4 regions of the Ensifer adhaerens genome follow, and region 1 is predicted to be linked to each of the others. Evidence: riboswitches for the same ligand, from Rfam matches in the RefSeq annotation. Region 1 holds a riboswitch; each other region holds the start of a gene.

Region 1 (5,609 bases):
TGGTGCTGGCCGACGACGTCGAGGTGAAGGCCGCCCTTTCGACCCGCGACGGCCAGGCGCTGCAACGGCTGAACGAGAAGCTGCAGGCGCTTGCGGCCAACACGGATGCCGCCGTCATCTACGTGATCGACCCCGACGGTGTGGCCGTCGCCGCCAGCAACTGGCGCGAGCCAACGAGCTTTGTCGGCAACGACTACGCTTTCCGCGAATATTTCCGCATGGCGATGCGCGACGGCAAGGCCGAGCATTTCGCGATGGGCACGGTCAGCAAGCGGCCGGGCCTCTACATTTCGCGTCGGGTCCAGGGTCCTGACGGCCCGATTGGCGTTGTCGTCGCCAAGCTCGAGTTCGACGATGTGGAGGCCGAATGGCTCGCCTCCGGCAAGCCCGTCTATGTCACAGACCGGCGCGGCATCGTGCTGATCACCAGCTTCCCCTCTTGGCGGTTCATGACGACGAGAACCATTCCGCGCGATCGCGTCGCCGCCATCCGCGACAGCCTGCAATTCGGCGATGCCTCGCTGCTGCCGCTGCCCTTCCGCGACATCGAGCCGACAAGCGACGGCTCCAGCGAATTGCGCGCGCTGTTGCCGGGCGACAGCGAGCAGCGGTTCCTGCGGGTTGAAACCATGGTTCCGACCACGAGTTGGCGGCTCGAACAGCTGGCACCGCTCGATGGCGCGATCTCCGCGGCAACCCGCGAGGCCCGGCTGATCGCGCTCGCCGTCCTCGTGCCGCTGCTGGCGCTCGCCGCTTTCCTTCTGCGCCGACGCCAGGCCCTGAAGCTGGTCGCAGCGCGGGAGCGCGTCGCCCGCGACGAACTGGAGCGGCGCGTGGCAGAACGAACGCAGGACCTCAGCCTCGCTCGCGATCATCTCGAAACGGAGATCGCCGACCACAGGCGCACCGGTGAGAAACTCCAGGCGGTGCAGCAGGAACTGGTTCAGGCGAACCGGCTGGCGATCCTCGGCCAGGTGGCGGCCGGCGTTGCCCACGAAATCAACCAGCCAGTTGCCACCATCCGCGCCTATGCCGACAATGCCCGTACCTTCCTCGACCGTGGCCAGCAGCAAACGGCGGTGGAGAACCTCGCCAGCATCGCCGAACTCACCGAACGGGTCGGCGCTATCACCGACGAGCTGCGCAGCTTTGCCCGCAAGGGCCGCTTCGTCGCCGAGCCGACCCCCATGCGCGAGGTGATCGAGGGTGCGCTGATGCTGCTGCGCAGCCGGTTTGCCGGCCGCATGGATGCGATCGTCATCGACCTGCCGGAAAACGGGCTCAGCGTTTACGGCAGCCGCATCCGCCTCGAACAAGTGCTGATCAATCTGCTGCAAAATGCGCTGGAAGCGCTGGGTACGCGCGGCGATGCCGAGATCCGCGTGCACTGCGCGGACGACCCCTCTGGCACCGTTTCGCTTGTTGTCGCCGACAACGGCCCCGGCATTCCCCAGCATATCCGCGAGGACCTGTTCACCCCGTTCAACACCTCCAAGGACGAAGGGCTCGGCCTCGGACTTGCCATCTCCAAGGAGATCGTTGCCGATTATGGCGGCGAGATCACCGTCGAAACCAGCGACAAGGGCACCGTCTTCACGGTTCGCCTGAAGAGGGCCTGAGCGATGCAGCCGACCGTCTATCTCGTCGACGACGACAACCACCTGCGCAAGGCGATGACGCAGACACTGGAACTCGCCGGCCTCACCGTCGCCCCGTTCGCCAGCGCCGTCGAGGCGTTGAAGACGCTCGACGCGAATTTCGACGGCATCGTCGTCAGCGATATCCGCATGCCGGGCATCGACGGCCTGGCCTTCTTCCGCCGCATCGAAGCCTTCGACGCGGACCTGCCGGTGATCCTGGTGACCGGCCATGGCGATATCCCGATGGCGGTGCAGGCTTTGCAGGACGGCGTCTACGACTTCATCCCAAAACCCTTTGCCGCCGACCGGCTGGTACAGAGCGTGCGCCGTGCGCTTGAAAAGCGGCGGCTCGTCATGGAGAACCGCGCGCTGAAACGAGCCGCGGAGACAGCCGGAGACAGCCTGCCGCTGATCGGCCAGACCCCGGTCATGGAACGGTTGCGCCAGACGATCCGGCATATTGCCGATACCGATGTGGACGTGCTCGTCGCCGGTGAAACCGGCAGCGGCAAGGAGGTGGTGGCGACGCTGCTTCACAATTGGAGCCGGCGCCGTAACGGCAATTTCGTGGCGCTCAACTGCGGTGCCTTGCCGGAAACGGTAATCGAAAGCGAACTCTTCGGCCACGAACAGGGCGCCTTTACCGGCGCGTTGAAGAAGCGCATCGGCCGGATAGAACATGCGAGCGGCGGTACGCTGTTTCTCGACGAGATCGAGGCGATGCCGCCGGCAACGCAGGTGAAGATGCTGCGTGTTTTGGAAGCGCGCGAGATCACGCCACTCGGCACCAACCAGGTGCGACCGGTCGATATCCGCGTCATCGCTGCCGCCAAGATCGATCTCGGCAATCCGGCTGAGCGCGGCGATTTCCGCGAAGATCTCTACTTCAGATTGAACGTTGTGACGCTATCGATCCCTCCTCTGCGCGAACGCCGCGACGATATCCCGCTGCTGTTCTCGCACTTCCTGACCCGGGCAGCCGAGCGCTTCAGGCGCGACGTACCCATGATCTCGCCGGTGGTGCAACAGCACCTGATGACCCATGCCTGGCCCGGCAACGTGCGCGAACTCTCGCACTTTGCCGAACGCGTGGCGCTCGGCGTCGAGGGCCCACTCGGACAGCCGGTTGCCCCCGCCCAACAGCCCGGATTTGCGCTGCCGGAGCGGCTCGAACGCTATGAGGCGGAAATCCTGAAGGAGGCACTGCGCGCCCAACGCGGCGACGTCAAGGCGACGATCGAGGCGCTCGGCATTCCGCGCAAGACCTTTTACGACAAGCTCCAGCGCCACGGCATCAACCGTTCCGACTACGCCGAGCGGGCAGCGCCGGAAAAGGCCGACCGCTAGCACCAAACTCACTTCCGCAAGCACACGTATTGGGTGCATCTTCATCGACAGGCGAATTCACGCTTGACGTCCCGGGCCGATCGATGGCTATGATCTAGGCATTCACCAGGGGGGTCCCGCAAGGGGCTGAGATTCTGCTGGATGGCCGGCTTGCCGGCTGTGGCGCAGTGACCCGTTGAACCTGATCCAGTTCATACTGGCGTAGGGACGGTGCAGATATCGAAGCCAGGATTCCGTGCGTCCAGCATCTGGCGGAGCGTCTTTCATCCTTCCGGCATCAGAACTGGGTCTCCAATTGCAAACTTGGAGCCTCGTCATGAATATTGCCACAAAACCCGCAGCCCTCTCGGTCACGCAAGGACCGCTTCCTGCCTCCCGGAAAGTCCACAAATCAGGCATCCTCCACCCGGATATCCGCGTGCCGATGCGCGAGATCGCGTTGCATCCGACGTCCGGCGAACCGCCAGTCACGGTCTATGATTCCTCCGGCGCCTATACCGCCGACGATGCCGAAATCAGCATCGAGGCAGGGCTGCCGCGGCTCCGCCGCAACTGGATCGTCGACCGCGGCGATGTGGAAACCTATGAAGGCCGCACCGTCCGGCCCGAGGACAACGGCTTTGTGAGCGGCGACCGGCTGACGCCGACCTTCCCGTTCCAGCACGCGCCGCTGAAAGCCACGGCTGGCCGAGCTGTAACGCAGCTTGCCTACGCCCGCGCCGGCATCATCACGCCCGAGATGGAATTCGTGGCGATCCGCGAAAACCTCGGTCGCGACACGGCGCGTGCGAAGGTCCGTGACGGCGAGAGCTTCGGCGCCCACGTACCCGACCATGTGACGCCCGAATTCGTGCGCCAGGAAATCGCCAGCGGCCGCGCGATCCTGCCCGCCAACATCAACCATCCGGAATCCGAACCGATGATCATCGGACGGAACTTTCTGGTGAAGATCAACGCCAATATCGGTAACTCCGCCGTCACCTCGTCGATGGCCGAAGAGGTCGAAAAGATGGTCTGGGCGACCCGCTGGGGCGCAGACACAGTGATGGACCTTTCGACCGGCCGCAACATCCACAACATCCGCGAATGGATCATCCGCAACTCGCCGGTTCCGATCGGCACCGTGCCGCTCTACCAGGCTCTGGAAAAGGTCAACGGTATCGCCGAGAATCTCACCTGGGAGGTCTATCGCGACACGCTGATCGAGCAGGCCGAACAGGGCGTCGACTATTTCACCATCCATGCCGGCGTCCGCCTGCACTACATCCCGCTTACCGTCGATCGCGTCACCGGCATCGTTTCGCGCGGCGGCTCGATCATGGCCAAGTGGTGCCTTCATCACCACCGCGAAAGCTTCCTCTACGAGCATTTCGAAGAAATCTGCGACATCTGCCGTGCCTATGACGTCTCCTTCTCGCTCGGCGACGGCCTGCGCCCGGGCTCGATTGCCGACGCCAACGACGCCGCGCAGTTCGCCGAACTGGAAACGCTGGGCGAACTCACCAAGATCGCCTGGGCCAAGGATTGTCAGGTGATGATCGAGGGCCCCGGTCACGTGCCGATGCACAAGATCAAGGAGAACATGGACAAGCAGCTCGCCGTCTGTGGCGAAGCGCCGTTCTACACGCTCGGACCGCTGACGACGGACATCGCACCGGGCTACGACCACATCACCTCGGGCATCGGCGCGGCGATGATCGGCTGGTTCGGCACCGCCATGCTCTGCTACGTCACGCCGAAGGAGCATCTCGGCCTCCCCGACCGCAACGACGTCAAGGTGGGCGTCATCACGTACAAGATCGCCGCCCATGCCGCAGATCTCGCCAAGGGCCATCCGGCCGCTCAGGTGCGCGACGACGCCCTGTCGCGCGCCCGCTTCGAGTTCCGCTGGGAGGACCAGTTCAACCTCTCGCTCGACCCGGAGACGGCCCGCAACTTCCACGACGAAACGCTGCCGAAGGAGGCGCACAAGGTCGCGCACTTCTGCTCCATGTGCGGCCCGAAATTCTGCTCCATGCGGATCTCGCACGACATCCGGGCCGAGGCGCAGAAGGGAGGGCTGGAGGCAATGGCGGCGAAGTACCGCGAAGGCGGCGACCTCTACATGCCGCTGGAAGGGGCGACTGGCGCAGCCGAGTAGACGGCAAAGACACGCTGAAGGGGCCAGTCACGGCCCCTTCAGTTCGTGCAGGACTTCCGTCCCGCGCCCCGGAAGGGGAAGCGGTGATCGCCAACGGCCTCATCCTCCGTCATGTTCGGAGGGGCGAGCGCGCGCCATCCGCTCGATCCCATCGAGGAGCGCGCTCGCATCAGCAAAAGGTCATGCGGCTCCGTATGTCCGCGCGGATTGTGGCCGACGCCATCGCGGCGGGGTAGGAAGTTCGCCGCTGTCGGGGCGATGCGGGCAATCCTGTGGGCGTCGCGGCCGCCATAGGCCCCGCACCTTGCGCACCACTTCGCCTGGCACCCGAACAACTTGCCCCCGCATCGATTGAGCGGTATGCAAAGCTCGCGCAAAAGTCGCTGTCGGCGAAATTCATTCGCGATGAGTTGCCGTCCTCTGCCGCGCAGAAGGTCTTGCAGAACGGCGCAAGAACGCCGTTCGCACAAGGAGTAAAGACT
Region 2 (5,609 bases), 1.5 Mb from region 1:
GCCCGGACTGCGGCTAAGGCAATCGACAGTGAAACCGTCATCCTGCTTTCCGCATCTCTGACGCCGGCCAATCCCGGGTGGTACCAGACGCTCATTTCGAACTATGAAACCAAGATCGGGAGCATCATCTCGCCAACCCTTGCCTATGAGGACCATTCGATCCGTTGGGCCGGAAGCGCCGCTCTCGATCGCGCTGATCATCTGCAGTCGAGCCGGTATGCCGGCTATCCGGTCGGCGCCGTGAACCGCTTGAAGCTGACACGGGTTGCGACCGCGTCCCTTGAATGCTGCATCATGCCTCGCAAGGCGCTTCTCGACGAGATCGGCGCATCACCGACCTATCTCGGTGCTTCTCTCAATGGGCTCGATCTCGCCTTGAGGCTGAGCCGCCGCGGCTACGAATCCTATTGGCTGCCCGCCCTGCAGATGCTTGGCTCCGATGAGCCGTCCGGAGCTGTTTCACCGGCTACAGCGAGATACGTGGAGCGTGTCGATCAGACGCTCTTTCGTAGCCGCTGGATGCAGACTGTCGAAACGGAAAATCCTACCTACAACGAGGTTTCGGCATGAGCGAAAAACTCCGCGTGCTGGTCGTCTCCCACGGCCACCCGACCCATTCGCTGGGTGGCGCCGAAATCGCCTCCCATGGCTTGCACAAGGCATTGAACGGCTTGCCCGGTGTTGAGTCGATCTACCTCGCCCGAGTCGGCAATCCCGTGCCGCGCCATGGCGCTTCCGCGCTGATGAGCCTTCGCCTGGCGATGGACGAGGTGCTCTACCACGCCGAGGACTTTGATCATTTCTTTCTGTCGAATGGGGATACCGACGCGATCGGCCGCGACCTCTTGCGCTTCGTGGGGGACATCAAGCCAGACATTGTCCACTTCCACCATTTCATCGGCTTCGGACTGGAAGCGCTGTACGCCGTGCGCGACGCCCTGCCGAAAGCGCGCATCGTTGTGACCTTCCACGAATACCTCTCCATCTGCCACAACCACGGGCAAATGGTGAAGCGGCCCTCCGGCCAGCCTTGCAACAGCGCCTCCCCGATCAGCTGCCACACATGCTTTCCCGAAATTCCGGTGTCGCGCTTCGTACGGCGCGAGCAGTTCGTGCGAGGCATGCTGAACCTTGCCGACGCCTTCATCGCCCCGAGCGCCTTTCTTGCCAATCGCTATGTCGAGTGGGGCATCGCGGCCGAGAAGATCTTCGTGATCGAAAACGGCATCGTCATGGGTGAAAAGACGCCGGCTCGGGAATTGCCTTCTCCGGCAGCGCGGCGCAACCGCTTTGCCTATTTCGGGCAAATGACGCCTTTCAAGGGCGTTCACGTGCTGATCGACGCTGTGTCCCGCGTGCCGGAGGATATCTGGGGTGACGATTCCACGCTAATGATCTTCGGCGGCAACCTTGAGCGGCAGCCGACTGAGTATCAGGACCGCGTGGCGAAACTGATCGAGGACGCCGGCCGTCGGGTTCGCTTTTACGGCGCCTACCATAACCAGGACATGCCCAGGCTGATGCGCTCGGTCGATTGGGTGGTCATGCCTTCCGTCTGGTGGGAAAACTCACCGATCGTCATCCAGGAAGCCCTGCACCATGGCCGGCCGATCATTTGCTCCGACATCGGCGGCATGGCCGAAAAGGTCCGCGACCGACTGGATGGCTATCACTTCCGCGCCGGCAGCGCACAAGACCTTGCCGACCGCCTGATCGACGTGCTGAGCACACCCCGATCCTGGGACAACCTTCGGGCAACACTCAGGCGCCCGATGAGCCATGTCGACTGCGGCCGCGAGCATGTCGCGCTCTACCGGAAACTGCTCAAGGAGGAGCAGCCGGCTCACCTGAACACCGCGGTGGCCTAGACCGAACGCACGCACGCTCCCCGTCACGCCCCTGCAGCCCACAGGCAACGAACTTTCAGCGTTATCATTCCAACCGATATTAAACAGTGGAATGACCTGGCTTTTTGAACATGAAGCGGAACGATCGAGCCGTGTACGGCTCCGTAATCGAATCAATCGCCGCTTGGGCCCCACCATCGATGGAAGTGATCAACTGGTCCCCGCCCCTGCCCGATTTTGAGCGCTGCTGCGGCAACAAGCGCGTCATGCAGATAGGTCTTGGCAGCGATAACCGCGTCTTCAAGTGTCTGCCTACGGGCAAGACCAGCGGCGATCGCGGCAGACAGCGTGCAGCCGGTGCCATGATCGTTCCTCGTTTCAACCCGCGGGCGCGACAGGCGCAAGGGGGTGTCCCCGTTAAAGAGGATATCAACCGCTTCGTCGCCCTTGGCATGCCCGCCTTTCATCAGCACGGCGCGCGCACCAAGCTTCAGGAGCATCTCCGCTTGGCGGGCCATTTCCGTCTCGTTCTCGGCAATCGCGCGGCCCGTCAACAGAGCCGCTTCGGGCAGGTTGGGCGTCACGATAAGCCCAAGCGGCAGCAATTCCTCCTTGAGCGTCGCGATCGCATCCGGACGTAACAAAATGTCACCTGAAGTGGCGACCATCACCGGATCGATGACTGCTAAATGCCCGTATCGCTTCAGGCCGGACGCGATCGCAGCAATGGTCTCCTGGCGGGACAACATTCCGACCTTCGCAGCGCCAACCGCGAGATCCGAAAACACGGCATCGATCTGAGCTGTAACAACAGCCGGAGAGATATCCTCGACGGCCGCGACCCCGCGGCTGTTTTGCGCGGTGATGGCCGTGATCACGCTGGCACCATAGACGCCGAGCGCCGAAAACGTCTTCAGATCCGCCTGGATACCGGCACCGCCACCGGAATCTGAGCCTGCGATGGTAACGGCGATAGCGGTCATGCCTGGTTCCGCTGAAATGTAGAAGCAGCTCCAAAGATTGCGAACGCGCTCTCAAGCCACCGGCTCAAGCACGCACGAACTGAGGTGGGTCTTCCAAGCAATCTGGAGGAATCCGACAGATCGAGCCCTTGGGTTGGACGCCCCGCCCCCCGGAGTTCTTCGTCGCTACATTCTGAACGGCGTATTGGCACCAACGATCTCCCGAAACCAAAATGATGGAGATCCAGATGAACGGCGAAGACGCGGGGGTGCCAGAGAGGCCCTTGCCGTTCCTACGCCGGTATGATCCGGATCAGGTTCAAGGGTCTGGCTCACCGCCATCTCAGCACCGTCAGGTGCGCCCCTCGGCAGGCATGAATGCTATGGGAGCGTGGGAGGGGATGTCAATTGCTTGAGTTCAGCAGGCGCGTATGTAAGCCGGTTCGATGCGGGCGAAGGAGGCCCTTAAAGGATACAAACAGAAAAAGGCCCCTTTTGCCTCAAGAGCATAAGGAGCCTTCCGTCTGAGCGTTCGACTTCACAGACGCTGGTAGACTAGCCACGTCAAGGCCGTTAAGGCAAGGGGGTTTGGAACGCGAACCTATGCAATCCCGGAGTGATTTGGTCGGCAGTACTGCCGTTTCACTCAGTGGTGACGCGCCTTCCACGCAGAACGTTAGATGTAAGGCCTCATCGCATCAATATCACCGCAATGCTTTGAGAATTGCACTTGCTCGGGCCAACGCCACTTCGGCTGCGCGCAGTTCGAGTGTGACAGACAGAATATCGCGGTGTGCCATTGCAAGCACTACCTGCAACACTTCATCAGAGTTTCTGGCCAGAAAAATGAGGTGCCATCCGTCGGGGCCGCGATCGCGAGGACCCGGCCGTCTTTCATTTGCTCGACGGCCACGTTCGTCTCGACGTGTTCAAAAAGCTTGGCCAAACCGAAGTATCACCGAGCGGGCCACACGCGGTCGAAAAGCAGAAAGGTCGATGACGGCGCCTTGAACCGAGCGCCCTCGGCCACGACCATTGCGCGTCGTATGTCCATCCGTCGCGACGACCTCTCCAAATCTGAGACCGTAACTGTTGTGGCGATTGAGGGCGCCGTTCTGCTGCTCGTTGAGGCGGGGGAAGCCATCGCCGACTTCCAGGCGATGATCCGCAAGAAATCCCTCGCTGATCTCGATAATAGTTGGAGAGAGACAAAATGGGGTTGATCGCCTCATTCGCCAACGGCGTCGTCAAAGATCGTGCAGCCGTCAGCGCCGCAATCACTTCACCATGGCCGAACGGCCTGACGGAGAGGCAAGATCACCAAGCTCAAACTTGTTAAACGCCAGATGTATCAAGCACAAAGATTGACCTGCTCCAAGCCCGCGTCATCGGAACGGGATAAATCTATCACCACCAAAACTGCGTCAGTCGTGAGCCCCGACACCCGCTGCGGAGGCCGATTAGGACGCTTTGTTGCGACCCCATCGGAGTCGCTCAATTTTTTCGTGCACACGCCAAGCCAGAGATGCCCGCATCCGCTTAAGTTCGCCTGCCAACCGTTCGACTTCGGCCGCCAGACGCCCGGATTCGTTTAACGCTTCGTTGAGGCGATTGTCCAAAGACTGAATTTTCTTTCGGCACGCTTCTATTTCCATGTCCGACGTTGCCCGCCCGTCTTCCGCTACTCGCGCGTGGGCTTGATAGGTCGCAGTTTCCGTGCGCGCTGCTGCAAGCTCATTCTGCATAGTCGCGGACTTTTCGTTCGCAGCCTTCAATGCTGGGCGAATAATTTGCAGGTCGTCCCAGGCCAAGCGAGCAGTAAGATCTCGCCCCGCCTGCCGGATTGCGGCAGTCCACTCCTCTGGGTTGGCGTTTAGGAGGTCCGCGTACGCTTGCTGCTCCGGTTGCCCCGAGGGGATTGGTACCCGTAGTGCTGCGGGCCACCAATCAGCAACATCTGCGATAGAGAGCATACTCCCCAATTGCCCCATCCCAGATTCTCGAGAGCGCTTCCATTTGGCAGAGAAGTGCAACACCGTGGGCTGCCGACAATGGGCCACGGCGGGCTCGGGGTTTTCACGGACTATGCGCTGCCATAGGCGCCAATCGGCAGCAGCCGGAAGGTCTTCCGGCCAAGCATCCAGTGAAGGCAGGCTATCAGCTCGATAAAGAAAGCAGCTCGCCGGGATCGTATTCTTGCGCTCCATAAAATGCGAGAGTTCGTCCGGCATTTCAAGGTTCGTTAGGAATGGAGCAGCTATGCCGTCGGTCGAAACCCATAAGGCCTGACTGTGAGCAATTGCGGCGCCGTGTCCGAGAGCCTTTATCAGCAGTTCAAAATGGTCCCGCAATACAATGTCATCATCCGCGGCAAAGCCTATGAACCTCCCCCGTGCCTCGCGAAGAGCGATGTTCCGGTTCGCATAGCCGAAGTAAGGCGCCTTAGGTAAGTCGAAGAAACGGATTCGATCGTCGTTGAAACCGGCAACTACATCCGCCGTCCCAGGGGCGCAGCCGTCCCCAATAACAAGGAGCTCGAAATCATCAACGGTTTGCTTCAAGACAGATTCTATCGCGATCCCGATGACATCGACCCGCGTATGGGTCGGCATCAGAATGGAGACTAGAGGCCGGCTCACCATCCCTTGGCGTTTCCAAAGCTATACGGGATCAAGTCGGTATCTATTGGAAGCCTATACTTATCAGGGTTCGAATGGTCATATTGGATGGTTGGAAAATTCACCACTACCACATCGGACGTTCCGATGTTTCGGTCCGCATGCCAAACAAACTTGGGTAC
Region 3 (5,609 bases), 570 kb from region 1:
ATTTTCCCGACCTTCCAATTCGGCCGTCACTCCGCGGCCGTCCGGCCCGAAGACGCCGGTCGCATGTGCCTCGTCGACCACCAGAAAGCCATCGTGCCGTTCTGCGAGCGCGGCGAGATCTGCAAGCGGCGCCCGGTCGCCGTCCATGGAATAGAGGCTTTCGACGGCAATCCACGGATGCCCCGTGCCGCCCGCCTTCCGCCACTGGCTGATCTTATCGGCGAAAGCGTCGACATCGTTGTGCGTGGCGGCGCCTGCGACCGCCTTGCTTGCGGCAATACCCTCGCGAGCACTCGCATGGATCAGGGCATCGTGGACGATGATATCGTCGCGCTGCGGTAACGTCGAAAAGAGGGCGGCGTTGGCGGCATAGCCGCTGGCGAAGTACTGCGTTCGCGGCACGCCGAAGAACGCCGCTGCCTCCGCCTCCAGTGCCACGTGCTCCCCATGGTTGCCGCGCAACAGCCGCGAGCCGCCGGAGCCGACCGGCACGCCGCGCTCGATCGCTGCGGCGATTGCCGCCTTCAGGCGCGGCGATCCGGCAAGCGCGAGGTAGTCGTTGGAGGTGAAATCCATACCACCGCCGACGACAAGTTCGCGTCGGCGCCCCTTTCGTTCGAGGCCGGAAAGCGTCTTCTCGTGACGCGTGAGAAGGGCCGCCACAGTCATTCGGCCGCGTCCTTTTTTGCCGCAAGTGCCATCGGCTTCAGCCCCAGGCGGCGGAACAGGGACGCGTCGTGATCCTCCCGGGGATTATCGGCCGTGAGCAGCGTCTCGCCCACGAAGATCGAATTGGCGCCGGCAAAGAAACAGAGCGCCTGTGTCTCGTCGCTCATTTCGGTGCGACCGGCGGAAAGCCGGACATGCGACTGCGGCATCAGGATGCGCGCCAGCGCGATAGTGCGGACGAAATCGATCGGATCGACAGGTGCGGCATCGGCGAGCTTCGAGCCCGGGATCGGGATCAGCATGTTGATCGGCACGCTTTCCGGCGGCACCGGCAGATTGGCGAGCGTCACCAGCATCGAGATCCGGTCGTCTGCCGTCTCGCCCATACCGAGAATACCACCGGCGCAGACCTTGATGCCGGCGTCGCGGACATTGGCGAGCGTCTCCAACCGGTCGGCGAAGCTGCGGGTGGTGATGATTTCGCCGTAGAAGCGCTCCGACGTGTCGACATTGTGGTTGTAGTAATCGAGCCCGGCGTCGGCGAGCCGCCCGGATTGTTCCGGAGTCAGCATGCCCAAGGTCATGCAGGTCTCCATCCCGAGTGCCCGCACGCCGCTGATCATGGCGACGATCGCCTCCATGTCGCGCTCCTTCGGGCTGCGCCAGGCCGCACCCATGCAGTAACGTGTCGCGCCGCCATCCCTCGCCTTCCTCGCTTCCGCAAGAACCCGCTCTACCTCCATCAATTTCGACGCCTTGAGCCCGGTCGGGTAATGCGCGGACTGGCTGCAGTAGCCGCAGTCCTCGGCGCAGCCGCCGGTCTTGATCGACAGCAGGCGGCTCATCTGGATGGCATTGGGGTCGAACGTGGCGCGGTGAGTGGACTGCGCGCGATAGAGGAGGTCGTTGAACGGCAGATTATAGATTTTTTGTGCATCGGCCAGAATCCAACGCGGCTCGGTGGCTTTGGCGGCGACCGAAGTCGACTCGGTCGAACTGTTTACGTCGAGCATGTGTGTTCGTTTCCCCATTGGCGGACCAGCAAAATAGATAGAATCCATAATTATCTATAATTTTCTCGAACACGGAACACGACAACCACTTTAAAGTAGCTATATGCGCACACATGCAATCCTTGACTGCGCCAACTTGACCCATTAGGCGATACGAGGAGGACGAATGCCACGGTCTTCCGCTTCGGTAAGTTGAACCGGTTATGGCAACAACCACCGAGTAATATCCTGTTTTAATATACCTTTTCCCAACATACCTGCAGATCTCTAGACGCGAGTTTGCACGTCAACGCAAGCGCTCAAAAACCTACATCTCGCCCACCTTTTTATAGATAATTTTTGGCTGAAGGCACCCGATGTGATGCTCGCATCGACGGCTCTTGACAAAATCCGGTCCAGCCGTTCAGTTTGAAGCATTCACCAGGGGTGTCCCGGCAAGGGGCTGAGATTCTGCCAGGCGGTTTCCGCGGCGCAGTGACCCGTTGAACCTGATCCAGTTCATACTGGCGTAGGGACGGTGCAGACATCGCTGCCGCATTCGCGTTCGCGCGAGCCTATCGCGGCAAGGCGTCCTTCCATCCCTCCGGCGCGAACTGGGTCTCCAACTATGGAGCCTGTGCAGTGCGTATCATCATCGCGACTTTGCATCCTTCGGGCCGGCGGCCGGTTCCGCACAGTGGGGCGCATTGACCATGCGCGTTCTGATCAAAGGCGCCGGCGTCGTCGGACTGGCCTTGGCGCATGAACTGAGTGGTCACGGCGTCGAAGTCGCCGTTGCCGAGCGGCAGGCGGACTTCGGCGGGGCAGCATCCTGGTTTGCCGGCGGCATGCTGGCGCCCTGGTGCGAGCGCGAAAGTGCCGAGGAAGTGGTACTGACACGCGGCATCGGCGCCATCGACTGGTGGGACCGGGCGCTTCCGGGAGAAGTATCGCGCAACGGCACGCTCGTCGTCGCCCCGGCACGAGATGCCGGCGAACTCAAACGCTTCGCTTCGCGCACGTCCGGCTTCGAATGGCTTGACGCAGAGGCGATCGCGCGGCTGGAGCCGGCGCTTGCCGGGCGCTTCCGAGAGGCGCTGTTCTTTCCCGGCGAAGCACATCTCGACCCCCGCCGGGCGCTTGTCTTGCTGCGGCAAAAGCTGGTCGAGCGTGGCGTTTCCTTCGTTGGTGAGACAGATGGCGACAGCGGCCACGATATGATCGCCGACTGTAGCGGGGCTTCGCGGATCGGCACCGTCGCCGGCCTGCGCGGCGTGCGCGGCGAGATGCTCTATCTGCAGACGGGTGAAGTGGAGTTGTCGCGGCCGGTTCGCCTCATCCATCCGCGCATCCCGCTCTACATCGTGCCGCGCGGCGATGGGCTCTTCATGTGCGGGGCGACCATGATCGAAACGGACGATGGCGGACCGATTACCGCCCGCTCACTGATGGAACTCCTGAACGCGGCCTACACGCTGCACCCGGCCTTTGGCGAAGCGCGGCTTATCGAAACCGGCACCGGCGTCCGGCCGGCCTTTGCCGACAACCTGCCGCGCGTCATGCGCGCCGGAAACACCGTTACGCTCAATGGGCTTTACCGCCACGGTTTCCTGCTCTCGCCAGCTCTGGCCGAGGAGGCGGCGGATCTTGCCCTTGCACGGAACCTGAAGGGAGATGCCGCATGAAACTGATCGTCAACGGCGAGGATCACGACCTCGCAGTCGCGAACCTTGCCGAACTTCTGGCCGCACTCGACTTTGAAGGCGACTGGCTTGCCACCGCCGTCAACGGCGAGCTGGTGCATCGGACGGATCGCTCGGCCCATGCCCTCAACGATCGCGACCGGATCGAAATACTCTCGCCGATGAAGGGAGGCTGAGACATGCTGACGCTTTATGGACAGGAATTGCGCTCGCGCCTGCTTCTGGGTACCGCCCGCTACCCCTCGCCGGCCGCCCTTGAAGACGCGGTTCGCTCGTCTGCGACCGCGATCCTCACGGTTTCGCTCCGCCGCGAAACCGCCGGCGGCCGCCAGGGCGCCGCCTTCTTCGAACTGATCCGGTCACTTGGCGCGCATGTGCTGCCGAATACCGCCGGCTGCCACTCCGTATCGGAAGCGGTACTGACGGCGAAGATGGCGCGCGAAGTCTTCGGCACGAACTGGATCAAGCTCGAGGTGATTGGCCATCAGGATACGCTCCAGCCCGACGTATTCGGGCTGGTGGAGGCCGCACGCATTCTCTGCGCCGAGGGCTTCGAGGTCTTCCCCTACACGACCGACGACCTGGTGGTCGGCGAGCGCCTCGTTGAGGCCGGGTGCAAGGTGCTGATGCCCTGGTGCGCGCCGATCGGCAGCGCCATGGGGCCGCAGAACATCCCGGCGCTCAGAGCCATGCGGGCGCATTTTCCGGATATGCCGCTGATCGTCGATGCCGGCATCGGCCGGCCCTCACACGCAACCATCGTGATGGAACTCGGTTTCGACGCGGTCCTGCTGAACACCGCCGTAGCTGGCGCGACAAAACCGGCTCTCATGGCCGCGGCCTTCGCCCGGGCGATCGATGCAGGACGTGACGCTTTTGAGGCCGGCATGCTGGAACCACGCGATTTTGCCGTCCCGTCCACCCCCGTCATCGGAAAGGCGGTGTTTGCGTGAAACTCGACCCCTTCTACCTCATCCTCGACAGCGCCAAGTGGATCGAGCGGCTGGTGCCGCTCGGCGTCAAACTGGTGCAGCTTCGCGTCAAGGACCGCCCGGAAGCGGAGCTCCGCGACGAGATCCGTGCCGCCAAGGAAGTCTGCGACCGTCATGGCTGCCAGCTTATCGTCAACGACTACTGGCGCCTCGCGATTGCCGAAGGCTGCGACTTCGTCCACCTCGGCCAGGAGGATTTGGCGGAGGCGAATCTTGCCGCGATCCGCGCAGCCGGCCTGAAGCTCGGCCTTAGCACCCACGACGAGGCAGAGCTTGAGACGGCGCTTGCCGCGAAACCCGACTATGTTGCCCTCGGGCCGATCTATCCGACGATCCTGAAGCAGATGAAATGGGATCCGCAGGGGTTGCCGCGGCTCTCCGCCTGGCGGGAACGCGTCCAGCCGTTGCCGCTCGTTGCAATCGGCGGCCTCAACATCGAGCGGATCGCCGGCGTCTTCGAGCACGGCGCCGACAGCGCCGCCGTCGTCACCGATATCACGCTGAATGCCGACCCCGAGGGGCGGACACGGGAATGGATCGCACGCACGCAGCCGTGGCGCTGATCGAGACAAACGACAGGGTCACCTGACGCCGCGGCGCTGCCTCAGGCAATCGCAAGTTCGGAAAGCCAGGCCGACCCCAGGCCGTGCCTGTCGCAATAGGCCGTGAGGCGGTCGCGCGTCTTGCCCGGTCGGTCAATCCCGAGAAAGCGCGAGGCGTTTCTCCAGAGGATGTTCTGCTGGTGCTCGTCGCTGACGCTGGCGAGCGTCAGTTGCTCGGCAATCCTCGATACATAGGCGTTGTAGTCTTTTTCCAGCGCCATCATCGACCAGTCGGTGCCAAACATGAGGTGACGGGCGTCGGGGTCGTAGTCATCAAGCCATTTGTCCAGCAACTGCCGGATCTCTGCGTGAAGATTCTTGTCGTCGCTGCTGACCAATTCACTGAGATAGCTCAGATCCGCAAAAAGGTTCGGGCGACGTTCGTGGTCGATTGTCCTGCCGATGATGTCCTCCCAGGTCGGCGGCCCGGAAAACTTGTCCTGGGCACAGGAAACCATTACGCCCGTCGGCGCGCCCGGGCGTATGACTTCGTCGAAAGCGCCAAAATGCGCGAGATTGATTCGCAGCTTGTCGTACTGGTTGGTGTCGAGCAGATCCTTCCAATAGGCGGGGCTTGCCAGGTTGCCGTAGCCACAGCCGGCCCCGATGCTGTTTTCCGCATGGGCCATGATCGGCACATCGTTGTCGCGG
Region 4 (5,609 bases), on a different replicon from region 1:
GCCCGCATATTCTGCAGCTCGCCGAGGCGACGCATGTTGCGCTTGCGCCGGGCCGTCACGCCGTAGCGCAGCCAGTGCTCCTCGCGCTCGATCGCCTTGCCGAGCTTGTGCTGTTCCAGCTCTTCGGCCTCAAGCACCTCGTCGCGCCACGCCTCGAAATGGCCAAAACCGCGATCGAGCCGGCGCGACTGGCCGCGATCGAGCCAGACGGTGGCCGTCGACACCTTCTCCAGAAAGCGCCGGTCGTGCGAGATCAAGACGAGCGCCGAGCGGCTGCGGGTCAGTTCGTCTTCCAGCCATTCGATCGTCGGCAGATCGAGATGGTTGGTCGGCTCGTCGAGCAGCAGGATATCCGGCTCCGGCGCCATGACGCGGGCGAGCGCTGCCCGGCGCGCTTCGCCGCCCGAGAGCTGCTTCGGGTCCTCTTCGCCTGTCAGCCCCAGATGCTGCAGCAGATAGGCGACGCGAAACGGGTCGTCGCTCGGCCCCAGGCCCGCCTCGGCATAGGCCTGCACCGTGTCGTAGCCGTCGAAATCCGGCGCCTGGTGCAGATAGCGGATGGTCGCCGACGGATGACGGAACACCTCGCCCGACTGCGCCTCTGCAAGCCCGGCGGCGATCTTCATCAGCGTCGACTTGCCCGAGCCGTTGCGCCCGACCAGGCAGATGCGGTCACCCGGCTCCACTTGCAGGTTCGCGCCGGCCAGAAGCGGCGTGCCGCCAAAGGTAAGGAAGATATCGTCGAGTTTCAGAATGGGAGGCGCCAAGGCTCAGGCTCCGGAAAGATCATAGGGGCGGGCAAGCACGATGGCGCGACCGCTCTTGAGAGTGAAGCGAAGGGGACCCTCCGCAACGTTGGAAACGGTTCGGGACGAGCCGAACGGCAGGGTGAAATCGTCGAGCGGATAGCGCGCATTGACGATCGAAAGGCCGGTAAGTTCGGTCAGACCTAGCACCGAGAAGAGGCAACCCTTCGGCAGGTCGAGCTCGAGCGGACCGGCAAGCAGCGGATAGGCCTCTTCCTCGCCCGAGGTCATCAGCACCGGAAGCCCACGCTCGGCAAGGGCGACAGCATGCAGCAGATGCATGAAGGCGTGGTCGCTGCGGGTGCCGCCGAGCGCGCCCGCGAAAATCAGCCGATCGGCGCCGCGCGATAGCGCTGCCTCAACCGCGATCTCGCCATCCGTCGCCGCCTTTGCCGCCGGATAGGGCTCGCGTGGAACGGAGGCGAACTCGGAAAGCAACGCGTCTTCGGTCGAATCGAAATCGCCGACCCAGACATCGGGTACGACGCCGAGCAAACGGGCATGGCGCATGCCGCCGTCAGCTGCAACGAAGCGGCTTCCGCTCAGCTGTCGTGTCAGCCGGTCGGTCAGCGAAAGGGCGCCGCCAAGCAGAATGGTGAAGGTCGATCGAGCCATGGCAAAGCCCATAGCGCAAAGGACCGCGGAAGGAAAACGAAGAAAACCGTTGGACGACCGGTTCTCGAAATTTTGCTGAAGCCGTCAGTGCCCTTCCGGCACCGGATCTGGAAACAGCATGCCGGCATAGATGCCCGGGGTCGAATCCGGAATCTCGAACGCACCGGCTACCCGCTCGTAGAACTTCGCCGGTCCGACGCCGCCGATGACTGCATAGCCATAGCCGGCCTCGCGCATCGCCGTCAGGCTGGCGATCAGCAGCGCCTCGCCAATCCCCTGGCCGCGCATGCCTTCATCGACGCCAGTCGGACCGAAGAAGCCGAGCGCGGTCACGTCGTGGCACGCAAAGCCGACGATCTTTTCCTCGTGCACCGCGACATGCATGCGCGTCGGGGTGGAAGAGAAGGCCGCTTCCGCCTCGCCCGCCCAGCCGGCACCAAAGGTCTTCTCGATCCAGGAGACGACCAGGCGGCGCTCCGGCGCCATGGCACGGCGAATGCTGATACCCGCTCCAAGCCTCGACTGAGGGTGAGACGGCAGGGCGTAAAGTCGAACGAGCATATCTGGCATGGCGTTTCCTCCTCGCTGCAGTGGTGTAGCGCAGTTGGCGGCTTACGCAAATACGAGCCAATGCCCCGCTCCAAGGCGCCACTTTCGGCTCCCCCCAAACATCGCTTGCCATGGAACCAGCGTGGCGGTAAATCTTTTGCCGCTCTAACGGGGTGCCTCCCGACCGCATAGCGGCCGGAGGCTGAGAGGCGTGCAACGCCAACCCGCGGAACCTGATCCGGCTCATACCGGCGGAGGGATTAGACGCGATCGGATCGATACGCCCTTTTCCCATGCAACAACGAACTTTGGGAGAGGTGCCTGCCATGTCCAATTTATCGCAACACAAACTGTTTAGCCGGCTAGCTCTGGCTGCTACCGCAAGTCTCGTCTTCGCCCACCATGCAACGGCAGCCGACAAGACGCTGACGGTCTATACCTATGAGAGCTTCATCACCGAATGGGGCCCGGGCGCCAAGGTGGCGGAAGCCTTCGAAAAGACCTGCGAGTGCAAGGTCAATTATGTCGGCGTCGCCGATGGTGTCGAATTGCTCACCCGCCTGAAGCTCGAAGGCGACGCCTCGAAGGCCGACATCGTGCTCGGCCTCGATACCAACCTCGTGGCGGAAGCCAAGGCGACCGGCTTCTTCGCGCCGCACGGCGTCGATGCCAAGGAGCTGAAGGTTCCGGGCGGCTTCTCCGACGATACCTTCCTTCCCTATGATTACGGCCACTTCGCCGTCGTCTACGATACCGAAACGTTGAAGACGCCACCGAAGAGTCTGAAGGAGCTCGTCGAAGGCGACCCGTCACAGAAGATCGTCATCGAGGACCCGCGCACCTCGACGCCGGGCCTCGGCCTGCTGCTCTGGGTCAAGGCCGTCTATGGCGACGAGGCCGGCGCTGCCTGGGCTAAGCTCAAGGACCGCGTTCTGACCGTCACTCCCGGCTGGTCGGAAGCGTACGGCCTCTTCACCAAGGGCGAAGCACCGATGGTGCTCTCCTACACCACCTCGCCGGCCTATCACATGGTCGCGGAAAACACCGAGCGCTACCAGGCGGCGGCCTTCTCCGAAGGCCACTACATCCAGATCGAAGTCGCCGGCATGACCAAGCATGCCAAGGAGCCGGACCTGGCAAAACAGTTCCTGAGCTTCATGACCGGGCCGGAGTTCCAGTCGATCATCCCGACGACCAACTGGATGATGCCGGTCGGCGTCACCAGCGAGCCGCTGCCGGATGCCTTCAACAAGCTGGTCAATCCGGAGAAGACCTTCCTGCTGCCGTCGGAAGAAGTCGCGAAGAACCGCAAGGCCTGGATCGACGAATGGCTTGCCGGCATGAGCAAGAGCTGAGGCCGGATTGTTCGCACTGCGCGAAAACCGCATGACTGTTGTCGCCGGGGCGCTCTGCCTCGGCGCCTTCCTGCTCTTCGTCGGCCTGGCGATCGTAGCCTTGCTCGCCCAAACCGGCGGCACGAACGAAGGCAACCTGTTCGACGCCTATATCTGGCGCGTCACCCGCTTCACGCTGCTGCAGGCAACCCTTTCGACGCTCCTGTCGATGCTGTTCGCCATTCCTGTGGCGCGGGCGCTGGCGCGGCGGCCCCGGTTCTTCGGTCGTATCTGGCTGTTGCGGCTTATGGCGCTGCCACTCGGCCTGCCCGTTCTCGTCGGCGCGCTCGGTCTGATCGAGATCTGGGGACGCCAGGGCTTCTTCAACTCCGGCCTGCGCTGGCTCGGCCTCGAGCAACCAATCAGCATCTATGGCCTGTTCGGCATCCTGCTCGCGCATGTCTTCTTCAACATGCCGCTGGCAGCACGCCTGTTCCTGGCCGGGCTTGAACGTATTCCCGCCGAATACTGGCGCAGCGCCGCCAATCTCGGCATGCCCTCCCGTGCGCTATTCCGCTTTATTGAATGGCCTGTCCTGCGTGGCTTGCTGCCGGGCGCGGCCGGCCTCGTCTTCATGCTCTGCGCCACCAGCTTCACGCTCGTGCTGACGCTTGGCGGCGGTCCTGCGGCTAGCACCATCGAGGTCGCGATCTACCAGGCCCTGCGCTTCGATTTCGACCCACCGCGTGCGATCGCGCTATCCGGGCTGCAGATCGCCATGACCGGCGCCCTGCTCCTCATTCTGCGACGTCTGGCAACGGAGCCGGAAGAGGGCGTGACCGGCGGTCGCGCGGTTCGCCGCTTCGATGGCGCAAGGCCCGTCGCACGGCTAAACGATAGCGCCTGGATCATCCTCGCACTGCTCTTCCTCATTGCCCCGTTGATCGCGGTCGTCGTCTCGGGCCTGCAGGCCGATCTCCTCAAGCTTGCGCGCGATCCGAACGTGCATCGGGCACTGGTGACGAGCGCTTCGATCGCGCTTGCCTCGGCGCTCGCCTCCGTCGCCATGGCAGCCGTGATGATCCGTGCTGCGGCCACGGTTACCGCCCCACGCCACACAGGTACGTTGGCACGCGGCTTTGCCGACACGATCGGCGCCAGCACCTCACTGATCCTGCTGGTGCCGCCAGTCGTGCTCGGCGCCGGCTGGTTCCTGCTTCTCCGCCCCTTCGGCGATGTCGCGCGCTTTGCGCCTGTCGTCGTCGTGGCGATCAATGCCCTGATGGCCCTCCCCTTCGTCCACCGGATCCTCGCGCCGGCCATGGCCACGCACGCGGCGCGCTCCGAACGGCTGACGGCAAGCCTCGGCATCCGCGGGTTTCATCGCCTGCGATGGATCGATCTTCCCGCCCTTCGCAAACCGTTGCTGATGGCGCTCTCCTTTGCCATGGCGCTATCGCTCGGCGATCTCGGCGCGGTGGCCCTCTTCGGCTCGCAGGACATGGTGACGCTTCCCTGGCTGCTCTATAGCCGGATGGGCAGCTACCGCACCGCCGATGCGGCTGGCCTTGCCCTCTTCCTCGGGCTTCTCTGCCTGATCTTCACCATCCTCGGCACGGCGGAAGACGTCCGCCGGCGGCAAGGACGCAAAGCATGACCGAGCCCAACCCTGCCATCGAACTGCGCAATGTCGAAGTTCGCTTCGAAACGACCACGCTACGCTTCGATTGCACAATCGCGGCCGGTGGCATCGTCGCCGTTGCCGGCGCCTCCGGTTCCGGCAAGTCGACGCTCTTTCACCTGATCGCCGGCTTTGAGGATCCCGACCAGGGCGAGGTCCATATCCTCGGCCAGCAGGCTGGCAACCAGGCACCTTCGGAGCGCCCGGTCTCGATGATCTTCCAGGACAACAATCTCTTTGCCCATCTCGATGTCGCGACCAATGTCGGCCTGGGCATCAACCCGGCGCTTCGCCTGACGGACGAAGACCGCAAGAGGATCGAGGAGGCACTTTGCCGCGTGGGACTTGAAGGCTTCGAACGACGACTGCCGCCCACGCTGTCCGGCGGTGAACGCCAGCGGGTCGCGCTCGCCCGCGCGCTCGTGCGGCGTCGCCCCATCCTCTTGCTGGATGAACCTTTTGCGGCCCTCGACCCCGGAATGCGCGCCGGCATGCGTACGCTCCTTGGCGAGCTTCACGCGGAAGAAGGCAACACCATCCTGATGATCACGCACCATCCCGAAGACGTGAAGGCGCTGGCCGATAGCGTGCTTTTTCTCGACCAGGGGCGTATCATTGCACACG

What was found. A riboswitch is a leader RNA that binds a small molecule or an ion and turns the genes downstream of it on or off. The one in region 1 is predicted to bind thiamine pyrophosphate.
Region 2: another riboswitch for thiamine pyrophosphate. It lies ahead of thiD (bifunctional hydroxymethylpyrimidine kinase/phosphomethylpyrimidine kinase); the one in region 1 lies ahead of thiC (phosphomethylpyrimidine synthase ThiC).
Region 3: another riboswitch for thiamine pyrophosphate. It lies ahead of thiO (glycine oxidase ThiO); the one in region 1 lies ahead of thiC (phosphomethylpyrimidine synthase ThiC).
Region 4: another riboswitch for thiamine pyrophosphate. It lies ahead of thiB (thiamine ABC transporter substrate binding subunit); the one in region 1 lies ahead of thiC (phosphomethylpyrimidine synthase ThiC).

The regions. Positions count from the first base shown of each region.
Region 1 covers NZ_CP083350.1:1,603,884-1,609,492, reverse strand. The annotation lists gene LAC81_RS27660 (sensor histidine kinase) at 1-1,619, shown strand, start outside; gene LAC81_RS27655 (sigma-54-dependent transcriptional regulator) at 1,623-2,987, shown strand; TPP riboswitch at 3,085-3,213, shown strand; gene thiC (phosphomethylpyrimidine synthase ThiC) at 3,304-5,127, shown strand; gene LAC81_RS27645 (hypothetical protein) at 5,609-5,609, shown strand, end outside.
Region 2 covers NZ_CP083350.1:3,096,383-3,101,991, forward strand. The annotation lists gene LAC81_RS34095 (hypothetical protein) at 1-570, shown strand, start outside; gene LAC81_RS34100 (glycosyltransferase family 4 protein) at 567-1,868, shown strand; gene thiD (bifunctional hydroxymethylpyrimidine kinase/phosphomethylpyrimidine kinase) at 2,021-2,830, opposite strand; TPP riboswitch at 3,083-3,185, opposite strand; gene LAC81_RS34110 (hypothetical protein) at 3,817-4,032, shown strand; gene LAC81_RS34115 (glycosyltransferase family A protein) at 4,270-5,451, opposite strand; gene LAC81_RS34120 (dTDP-4-dehydrorhamnose 3,5-epimerase family protein) at 5,445-5,609, opposite strand, start outside.
Region 3 covers NZ_CP083350.1:1,033,635-1,039,243, reverse strand. The annotation lists gene LAC81_RS25155 (8-amino-7-oxononanoate synthase) at 1-669, opposite strand, end outside; gene bioB (biotin synthase BioB) at 666-1,682, opposite strand; TPP riboswitch at 2,095-2,215, shown strand; gene thiO (glycine oxidase ThiO) at 2,375-3,346, shown strand; gene thiS (sulfur carrier protein ThiS) at 3,343-3,540, shown strand; gene LAC81_RS25135 (thiazole synthase) at 3,544-4,317, shown strand; gene LAC81_RS25130 (thiamine phosphate synthase) at 4,314-4,919, shown strand; gene LAC81_RS25125 (amidohydrolase family protein) at 4,961-5,609, opposite strand, start outside.
Region 4 covers NZ_CP083349.1:3,663,105-3,668,713, forward strand. The annotation lists gene LAC81_RS17910 (ABC-F family ATP-binding cassette domain-containing protein) at 1-767, opposite strand, end outside; gene LAC81_RS17915 (thiamine diphosphokinase) at 771-1,421, opposite strand; gene LAC81_RS17920 (GNAT family N-acetyltransferase) at 1,506-1,991, opposite strand; TPP riboswitch at 2,130-2,247, shown strand; gene thiB (thiamine ABC transporter substrate binding subunit) at 2,297-3,325, shown strand; gene thiP (thiamine/thiamine pyrophosphate ABC transporter permease ThiP) at 3,357-4,961, shown strand; gene thiQ (thiamine ABC transporter ATP-binding protein) at 4,958-5,609, shown strand, end outside.